DNA from 3 places in the Enterobacter huaxiensis genome. Region 2 is predicted to be linked to each of the others. Evidence: riboswitches for the same ligand, from Rfam matches in the RefSeq annotation. Region 2 holds a riboswitch; each other region holds the start of a gene.

Region 1 (3,231 bases), 2.4 Mb from region 2:
TTGTCAGGAGTTCCCCTTTTATGCCGTCTGGTCGTCTGCAACAACAATTTATCCGCCTTTGGCAGTGCTGCGAGGGGCAATCGCAGGAGACAACGCTGAACGAGCTGGCGGAACTCCTTAACTGTTCGCGTCGCCATATGCGCACGCTTCTGAACACTATGCAGCAGCAGGGCTGGCTAAACTGGGAGGCGGAGGCAGGACGCGGCAAGCGCTCGCGCCTGACCTTTCTCTATACCGGCCTGGCGCTGCAGCAGCAGCGGGCGGAAGATCTGCTGGAGCAGGATCGTATCGATCAGCTGGTGCAGCTGGTAGGCGATAAAGCGGCCGTGCGCCAGATGCTGGTTTCCCATCTCGGACGCAGCTTTCGTCAGGGCCGCCACATCCTGCGGGTGCTCTACTACCGTCCGATGAAAAACCTGTTGCCCGGCACGGCCTTACGCCGCTCGGAAACGCATATGGCCCGGCAAATCTTCAGCGGCCTGACGCGCATAAATGAGGAAAATGGGGAACTGGAAGCGGACGTTGCGCACCACTGGCAGCAGCTTTCCCCGCTGCACTGGCGCTTTTTTTTACGGCCCGGCATCCATTTTCACCACGGACGCGAGCTGGAGATGGCCGACGTTATCGCCTCGTTGGCGCGTGCCCGCAGGCTGCCGCTTTACTCGCATATTTCACGCATCCATTCCCCAACCGCCTGGACGCTGGATATTGAGCTCTCGCAGCCGGACAAATGGCTACCGTGGCTGCTGGGCTATGTCCCTTCGATGATTTTGCCCGCCGAGTGGGAATCGCTGAATAATTTTGCCAGCCAGCCGATTGGCACCGGCCCCTACTCTGTCTCGCGCAATAACAATAACCAGTTGAAGATCCGCGCGTTTGATGACTATTTTGGCTACCGGGCGCTTATCGACGAAGTGAACGTCTGGGTGTTGCCGGACCTCAATGAAGAGCTGAGCGCCGGGCTGACGCTGGAAGGGCCGACGACGGGTGAAAAGGCCGTCGAAAGCCGCCTTGAAGAGGGCTGTTATTATCTGCTGTTTGACCGCCGCACCCATCGCGGCGCAAATCACGAGGTGCGTGAGTGGATCAGCCACATTCTGGCCCCTGCGAATCTGATTTATCATGCCGACGTTCAGTATCAGGCATGGTGGTTCCCGGCCTACGGCCTGCTTCCACGCTGGCACCACGCGCGTCCAGCGCGTAGCGAAAAGCCCGCAGGGCTGGAGTCCATCACCCTGACCTACTACCGCGAGCATGTGGAGCATCGCTTTATTGCCAGAATCATGACTCGACTGCTGGCGGCCGAAGGGGTAACGCTGGAGGTCAAAGAAGTTGACTATGACGAATGGCACCAGGGAGATATCACCAGCGATATCTGGCTGAACAGCGCCAATTTCACCCTGCCGCTCGATTTCTCGCTCTTCTCGCACCTGTATGAAGTCCCGCTGATCCAGCACTGCATCGATCGGGACTGGCAGCAGGACGCCGCCTTGTGGCGCGCGGGCGAAATGAATTTAGCCACGTGGTGCCAGGCTTTACTTGCCGAACAGGCGATCGTGCCGCTGATCCACCACTGGCTGATGATCCAGGGACAGCGCAGCATGCGCGGCCTTCGGATGAATACCCTGGGCTGGTTTGATTTTAAATCCGCCTGGTTTGCGCCGCCGGAGCCATAACGCTTTCGTAATATTCACCAAATCATTACAATAGCGCCGTTCTCAACGGGGTGCTGCATCACAGATGTGCGCTGAGATAATACCCGTCGAACCTGATCCGGATAACGCCGGCGAAGGGATTTGAGGCTGTCGCTCAAAATCCTTTGCCACTCAACTTTGAGGTGCAAAGTGTTAAAAAAAGTTCTTCCCCTGCTGGCGCTTTTTGCGCTGCCTGCTTTTGCGAAGCCCGTCCTGACGGTCTACACCTATGACTCCTTCTCTGCCGACTGGGGCCCTGGCCCGGTAGTCAAAAAAGCCTTTGAAGCCGACTGCGGCTGCGAGCTGAAGTTTGTCGCGCTGGAGGACGGCGTTTCGCTGCTCAACCGTCTGCGTATGGAAGGCAAAAACAGCAAAGCCGACGTGGTGCTTGGTCTGGATAACAACCTGCTGGACGCCGCCTCGCAAACCGGGCTATTTGCCAAAAGCGGCGTAGCGACGGATGCCGTTAACGTGCCGGGCGGGTGGAAGAACGACACCTTTGTGCCGTTCGACTACGGCTACTTTGCGTTCGTGTATGACAAAAACAAGCTGAAAAGCCCGCCAAAGAGCCTGAAAGAGCTGGTTGAAAGTGACCAGAAGTGGCGCGTAATTTATGAAGATCCGCGTACCAGCACCCCGGGCCTTGGCCTGCTGCTGTGGATGCAGAAAGTCTACGGCAATAAAGCCCCCGAAGCGTGGCACAAGCTGGCGGCCAAAACCGTCACCGTCACCAAGGGCTGGAGCGAAGCCTACGGCCTGTTCCTGAAAGGCGAAAGCGACCTGGTGCTGAGCTACACCACCTCTCCGGCCTACCACATCATCGCCGAGAAGAAAGACAACTATGCTGCTGCTGACTTCGCCGAGGGCCACTATCTGCAGGTGGAAGTCGCCGCGCGTACCGCCGCCAGCAAACAGCCGGAGCTGGCCGAGAAGTTCCTGAAATTTATGGTTTCACCAGCGTTCCAGAACGCCATTCCCGCGGGCAACTGGATGTATCCGGTGACTAACGTGACGCTGCCTGCAGGCTTCGACCAGCTGACTAAACCAACAACCTCGCTCGAGTTTACGCCGCAGCAGGTCGCCGCGCAGCGTGCCGCATGGGTAAGTGAATGGCAACGCGCCGTCAGCCGCTGATTCCCGGCTGGTTAATCCCCGGGCTGCTTGCCGCCGTTCTGATGGTGGCGGTCAGCCTGGGCGCTTTTCTTGCGCTGTGGCTTAACGCGCCGGAGAGTAACCTGCTCGCGCTCTGGCACGACGGCTACCTCTGGCACGTTATCCGGTTCTCCTTCTGGCAGGCGTTTCTCTCTGCGCTGCTTTCGGCGATCCCGGCCATTTTTCTGGCGAGAGCACTGTATCGGCGGCGTTTTCCAGGCAGGCAGGCGCTGCTGCGCCTGTGCGCCATGACGCTGATCCTGCCGGTGCTGGTAGCCGTGTTTGGCATCCTGAGCGTGTATGGCCGTCAGGGCTGGCTGGCCTCTCTTTTTACGATTTTAGGGCTGGAGTGGACCTTCTCCCCCTACGGGCTGAAGGGCATTCT
Region 2 (3,231 bases):
AATGCCGTGTTCACGGCCTTTGGTTTTATTCCAGGAGGCATCCGTAATACCGTTTTCATCAAGGCTAATGGATATAACAAATCCGTTACCATGAATTTCATAAAAGTTAGCATTCAGGCGTTTCACCGTGGCTTTTTTGCCATTAACGGTGGCGCTAAAAAAGCCGTTTGAAATCGTGGCATTAAGCTCATCAGAAGTGAATGACGCTTCACGCATTGGGTCATGGACAGCTGCCGCCTGGTTATGACCCGCCGCGTTTTCAGCCTTGGTTTTCGTAATATCGCACGAGCCGTCGCCATCGCTAATCTGAGTACATCCGGAACGTTCCAGCTGCGCGCGATAGTGCGCGCTAATGGCATGCGCCGGAGCCGCTGCTACGGTGAACAGCAGGGCAACCAGGGCTAATTTCGTTTTCATCGCAAAACCTTAATTATGGTGATGGTGTTTATGGGAGGTATCTGTCGCTCGCGCGGCGTTAGCATATGCCGCAGACAGGGACGCGTTATTAACGCCCTGTTGTCTTTGCTGTTCTGAAAGGTAGCACGTATCGTAGCTCACCCCTTTTGCGGTGCAATTGGCGATTCGCTGCTCGGGAGAAACGCAGCCCGCGAGCAGCGCGGCGATAACCGCAATCATCATTAACTTCTTCATGTTATTGCCTTATAAAACACACAGATAATATGAAACGTACATTACGCCGATCCAAATCCCGATAGAGATAAGCATCAGATATAGGGCCGCTGAGATAAATATATATTTGGACATGCTTTTGGCTATCATCGTTATTAATTTAATCAGTTCTTGCGCTGGTTAATAAAAAGTCATGTTAATACAAACCATTCATGAAATAGCTACTGACAAAGGTAACTGCGGTAAACTATCCAGTAAGGTGACTTTTTAATCCTTGATCGCGATCACTTAAAACTTCTGTTTACAGAATGGTTAATCGATAAAAAATCAATGTAAACATTTACTTATGCCTTCCATCTGAAAGGCTGCTATAAAGAGGTGAATAAAATCAACCTTATAATGGCCCTTCATCAAGGCTCATTAATGTAAACATTGGTTGTTTGATTTCCCCTTATTTTCAGGAGTGAGTAGCCAGTATTTTAATTCACAGATCCTGACGAAATGCTCTCAAATTTGAACCTAAGATACCGCTTGCATCCGGGCTTCAGTCGCGGGTAGACTCGCTCTCTAAATGAAGTTATTTACAGTAAAGTGATTTCATTGTTATTTGACTCGGGGTGCCCTTCTACGTGAAGGCTGAGAAATACCCGTACCACCTGATCTGGATAATGCCAGCGTAGGGAAGTCAGATGCCTTCCCGGTCATCGCTTCTTCACGCAAGGCAGGAGCGAACCATGCAGCCTGACCTGCTCGATCTACACGTTTTACATCAGTTCCGAACCCGTTCCCCGCTTACCCACTGTATGACTAACAATGTCGTACAAACCTTTACCGCCAATGTCCTGCTCGCACTTGGCGCCTCGCCGGCGATGGTGATTGAAGCCGAAGAAGCCGAACAGTTTGCGACGCTTGCCGATGCGCTGCTGATCAACGTCGGTACGCTGACCGCACCGCGCGCCCAGTCGATGCGTCGGGCAATAGAAAGTGCGGTGGCGGCAGGCAAACCCTGGACGCTCGATCCGGTTGCCGTTGGCGCGCTCGCCTTTCGCACCCGCTTTTGTCATCAAATTCTCTCCCTTAAGCCTGCCGCAATTCGTGGTAACGCCTCGGAAATTCTCGCCCTTGCAGGGATGAGCGCGGGCGGTCGCGGCGTAGATACAACCGATACGGCGGCCAGCGCGCTGCCTGCCGCCCAGGCACTGGCGCGCCAGATCAACGCCATTGTGGTGGTAACCGGCGAGGTGGATTACATCACCGACGGGCAGAGAACCCGCACCGTATCGGGGGGCGATCCGATAATGACCCGCGTTGTCGGCACAGGCTGCGCGCTCTCCGCCGTCGTTGCGGCCTGCTGTTCGCTGCCCGGCGACCGGCTGGATAATATCGCCGCCGCCTGCGGATGGATAAAGCGTGCCGGTACGGTCGCCGTGGCGCACTCCCGCGGTCCCGGCAGCTTCGCCAGCGCGTTTCTGGACGCGCTTTATACGCTGGAGGAGCAGGCATGAAGCGGATTAACGCCCTCACTATAGCCGGTACGGACCCCAGCGGCGGCGCCGGTATCCAGGCCGATCTGAAAACCTTCTCCGCGCTTGGGGCCTATGGCTGCTCGGTGATTACCGCGCTGGTGGCGCAAAACACCCGCGGCGTGCAGTCGGTCTACCGCATTGAGCCGGATTTTGTCACCGCGCAGCTGGATTCTGTGTTCAGCGACGTGCGCATTGATAGCACCAAAATCGGCATGCTGGCGGAGGCGGATATCGTCGACGCGGTGGCCGAGCGTCTTAAACGCTATCAGGTGCAAAACGTGGTGCTCGATACCGTAATGCTGGCAAAAAGCGGCGACCCGCTGCTTTCCGCCTCTGCCGTTGAGACGCTGCGTAAAAAGCTGCTGCCGCAGGTGGCGATGATCACCCCAAACCTGCCTGAGGCCGCCGCGCTGCTGGACGCTCCTCATGCGCAAACCGAACGCGAAATGAAAGAGCAGGGGCGGGCGCTTCTGGCGATGGGTTGCGGCGCGGTGCTGATGAAGGGCGGTCATCTTGATGATGCGGAAAGCCCTGACTGGCTCTTCACCCGCGACGGTGAAGAGCGCTTTACCGCCCCGCGCGTGCAGACTAAAAACACCCACGGCACGGGCTGTACGCTCTCTGCCGCGCTGGCGGCGCTGCGCCCGCGACACAGCGGCTGGGGAGAGACGGTGCAGGAAGCCAAGATCTGGCTCTCGGCGGCGCTGGCAAAAGCCGATACTCTGGAGGTCGGTCACGGTATTGGACCGGTTCACCATTTTCATGCATGGTGGTAACTCAGTATAATGGCAGTAAACACCACGCCTGAGAAAAACAGAGATGGAACAAGCGCATACCCGGCTAATCGCTCAGCTGAATGAACGGATTTCGGCAGCAGATAACACCCCGCTGTACCTGAAGTTTGCCGAAACGGTAAAAAATGCGGTACGCAGCGGCATGCTGGAACACGGCAATATTCTGCCCGGCGAGCGCGATCTGAGCCAGCTAACCGGCGTGTCGCGCATTACCGTGCGCAAAGCGATGCAGGCGCTGGAAGAAGAGGGCGTGGTGACGCGCGCCCGGGGTTACGGAACGC
Region 3 (3,231 bases), 2.0 Mb from region 2:
CAGTAGCCGCAGTATTTATGCGAGCGGTAAAACTCCGCCAGCTGCACGCCGCGCCCTGCCAGCTGGAACAGGCCGACGTCCAGATCCAGCACCTGACGAACGGATCCCATATCGTGGCGACGAGCCTGCTGGATCAACCACACCGGATCGCCCTGCCACTCGCCGATCCTCAGCGCGCGCTGGCCAACAAGATCGAACGTTTCCGCCGCGCCATAAGGGAGTTCTCCGGCAGGCAGCCATAATTTTTGTTCATGACTGACGATCCACCAACCAAGATCTGATTTTTCAATAATACGATCCATATCTATTGCACTACCTTCGCTTCACTGACATGTTGTTAGCATTGTGGTTACATTTTGGGTAAGCAGATTCAATTCTAAACCTTGTGGAGTCGAACATGTTAAACCAGCTAGAAAGCCTGACTGAGCGCGTTGGAGGAAGTAACAAACTGGTGGATCGCTGGCTACATGTACGCAAGCATCTGCTCGTGGCTTATTACAATCTGGTCGGTATTAAGCCTGGCAAAGAATCATATATGCGACTGAACGAAAAAGCGCTGGACGATTTTTGTCAGAGCCTGGTCGACTACCTGTCCGACGGCCATTTCAACATTTATGAACGCATTATCCGCGAAATGGAAGGCACAAGCCCGTTTTTAGCCGCAACAAAACTCTATCCGCTGCTGGAAGGCAATACCCAGCAGATCATGGACTACTACGATTCCACGCTCGAGAACGCGATCGATCACGATAACTATCTTGAGTTTCAGCATGCGCTGTCCGATCTCGGTGAAGCGCTCGAAGAGCGATTCACGCTGGAAGACAAGCTGATCGCCCTCGCGCTGGATAATGGTTTGAACATCCGCAGCGAAGAGAACGTCGCGCCCCCCGCTTGAGTTCTTAATCGTTAACGAGTAATTTACAACCATTCGCCCCTCTCACGAGGGGGATTTTTCTTGTCGGAGTGCCCAGCGTTTGTAAAAACGCGGGCTGAGACCGTTAATTCGGGATCCGCGGAACCTGATCAGGCTAATACCTGCGAAGGGAACAAGAGTTACACTGCTGTTGTATCGCCCCAGAGGCGATCTCCTCTTGCTTCATCCGTCGTCTGACAAGCCATGTCCTTCACTTTTGGAATGAGCTATGTCTACTGCAAAACTGACCCGCCGCGAACAGCGCGCACAGGCCCAACACTTCATCGACACGCTGGAAGGCACCGCTTTCCCGAATTCTAAACGCATCTACATTTCCGGCTCGCAGGCCGATATCCGCGTCCCGATGCGCGAAATCCAGCTCAGCCCGACGCTTCTCGGCGGCAGCAAAGAAAACCCGCAGTTTGAAGACAACGAAGCCGTGCCGGTGTATGACACCTCCGGCCCTTACGGTGACCCTGATGTGAGCATCAACGTCCAGCAGGGCCTGGCAAAGCTGCGCCAGCCCTGGATTGAGGCGCGTAACGATAGCGAAGCGCTAAACGAGCAAAGCTCTGCGTACACGAAAGAACGTCTGGCCGACGACGGTCTGGACGAGCTGCGCTTTACCGGCCTGCTGACGCCGAAACGCGCCAGAGCGGGCAAATGCGTGACCCAGCTGCACTACGCGCGCCGGGGCATCGTCACGCCGGAGATGGAGTTCATCGCCATCCGCGAAAACATGGGCCGCGAGCGCATCCGTAGCGAAGTGCTTCGCCACCAGCACCCGGGCGAAGGCTTTGGCGCTCGCCTGCCGGAGAACATCACGCCGGAGTTTGTGCGTGACGAAGTGGCCGCCGGCCGCGCGATTATCCCCGCCAACATCAACCACCCGGAATCCGAGCCGATGATCATTGGCCGCAACTTCCTGGTGAAGGTCAACGCTAACATTGGTAACTCAGCCGTCACCTCCTCCATCGAGGAAGAGGTGGAAAAGCTGGTCTGGTCAACGCGCTGGGGCGCGGACACGGTGATGGACCTCTCCACTGGCCGCTATATTCACGAAACCCGCGAATGGATCCTGCGTAACAGCCCGGTACCGATTGGCACCGTCCCGATTTACCAGGCGCTGGAGAAGGTGAACGGCATCGCCGAAAACCTCACCTGGGAGGCCTTCCGCGACACGCTGCTGGAGCAGGCAGAACAGGGCGTGGACTACTTCACCATTCACGCGGGCGTGCTGCTGCGCTACGTGCCGATGACCGCGAAGCGTCTGACCGGCATTGTCTCGCGCGGCGGTTCCATCATGGCGAAGTGGTGCCTGTCCCATCATCAGGAAAACTTCCTCTACGAACACTTCCGCGAGATCTGCGAAATCTGCGCCGCGTACGATGTCTCACTGTCGCTGGGCGACGGCCTGCGCCCGGGCTCTATTCGCGACGCGAATGACGAAGCGCAGTTTGCCGAGCTACACACGCTGGGCGAGCTGACCAAAATCGCCTGGGAGTATGACGTGCAGGTGATGATTGAAGGCCCGGGCCACGTGCCGATGCAGATGATCCGCCGCAACATGACCGAGGAGCTGGAGCACTGCCACGAAGCGCCGTTCTACACCCTGGGGCCATTGACTACCGACATCGCGCCGGGCTACGACCACTTCACCTCGGGTATTGGCGCGGCGATGATCGGCTGGTTCGGCTGCGCCATGCTTTGCTACGTAACCCCGAAAGAGCACCTCGGCCTGCCAAACAAAGAGGACGTGAAGCAGGGGCTGATTACCTACAAAATTGCGGCCCACGCGGCGGACCTGGCGAAAGGCCATCCCGGCGCGCAAATCCGCGATAACGCCATGTCGAAGGCGCGCTTTGAATTCCGCTGGGAAGACCAGTTCAACCTGGCGCTGGATCCCTTCACCGCCCGCGCCTATCACGACGAAACCCTGCCGCAGGAGTCCGGCAAGGTGGCCCACTTCTGCTCCATGTGCGGACCGAAGTTCTGCTCGATGAAAATTAGCCAGGAAGTGCGTGATTACGCCGCCGCGCAGGCAATTGAGGTCGGTATGGCGGATATGTCAGAGAACTTCCGTGCCAAAGGCGGCGAAATCTACCTCAAAAAAGAGGAGGCATAATGTACCAGCCCGATTTCCCCTCCGTGCCCTTCCGCTTAGGGCTTTACCCGGTGGTAGACAGCGTAGAGTGGATCGCGCGCCTGCTTGAGGCCGGCGTTCGCACAATTCAGCTTCGCATCAAGGATAAACGCGATGAAGAGGTGGAGGCTGACGCGATCGCCGCCATCGCGCTGGGGCGTCGCTACGACGCCCG

Evidence for each region. A riboswitch is a leader RNA that binds a small molecule or an ion and turns the genes downstream of it on or off. The one in region 2 is predicted to bind thiamine pyrophosphate.
Region 1: another riboswitch for thiamine pyrophosphate. It lies ahead of thiB (thiamine ABC transporter substrate binding subunit); the one in region 2 lies ahead of thiM (hydroxyethylthiazole kinase).
Region 3: another riboswitch for thiamine pyrophosphate. It lies ahead of thiC (phosphomethylpyrimidine synthase ThiC); the one in region 2 lies ahead of thiM (hydroxyethylthiazole kinase).

The regions. Positions count from the first base shown of each region.
Region 1 covers NZ_CP043342.1:4,026,919-4,030,149, forward strand. The annotation lists gene sgrR (HTH-type transcriptional regulator SgrR) at 21-1,676, shown strand; TPP riboswitch at 1,713-1,813, shown strand; gene thiB (thiamine ABC transporter substrate binding subunit) at 1,845-2,828, shown strand; gene thiP (thiamine/thiamine pyrophosphate ABC transporter permease ThiP) at 2,804-3,231, shown strand, end outside.
Region 2 covers NZ_CP043342.1:1,642,491-1,645,721, forward strand. The annotation lists gene D5067_RS07840 (hypothetical protein) at 1-417, opposite strand, end outside; gene D5067_RS07845 (hypothetical protein) at 427-651, opposite strand; TPP riboswitch at 1,234-1,330, shown strand; gene thiM (hydroxyethylthiazole kinase) at 1,365-2,135, shown strand; gene thiD (bifunctional hydroxymethylpyrimidine kinase/phosphomethylpyrimidine kinase) at 2,132-2,932, shown strand; gene D5067_RS07860 (GntR family transcriptional regulator) at 2,976-3,231, shown strand, end outside.
Region 3 covers NZ_CP043342.1:4,589,782-4,593,012, forward strand. The annotation lists partial or broken gene nudC (NAD(+) diphosphatase) at 1-302, opposite strand, end outside; gene rsd (sigma D regulator) at 398-895, shown strand; TPP riboswitch at 950-1,063, shown strand; gene thiC (phosphomethylpyrimidine synthase ThiC) at 1,143-3,038, shown strand; gene thiE (thiamine phosphate synthase) at 3,038-3,231, shown strand, end outside.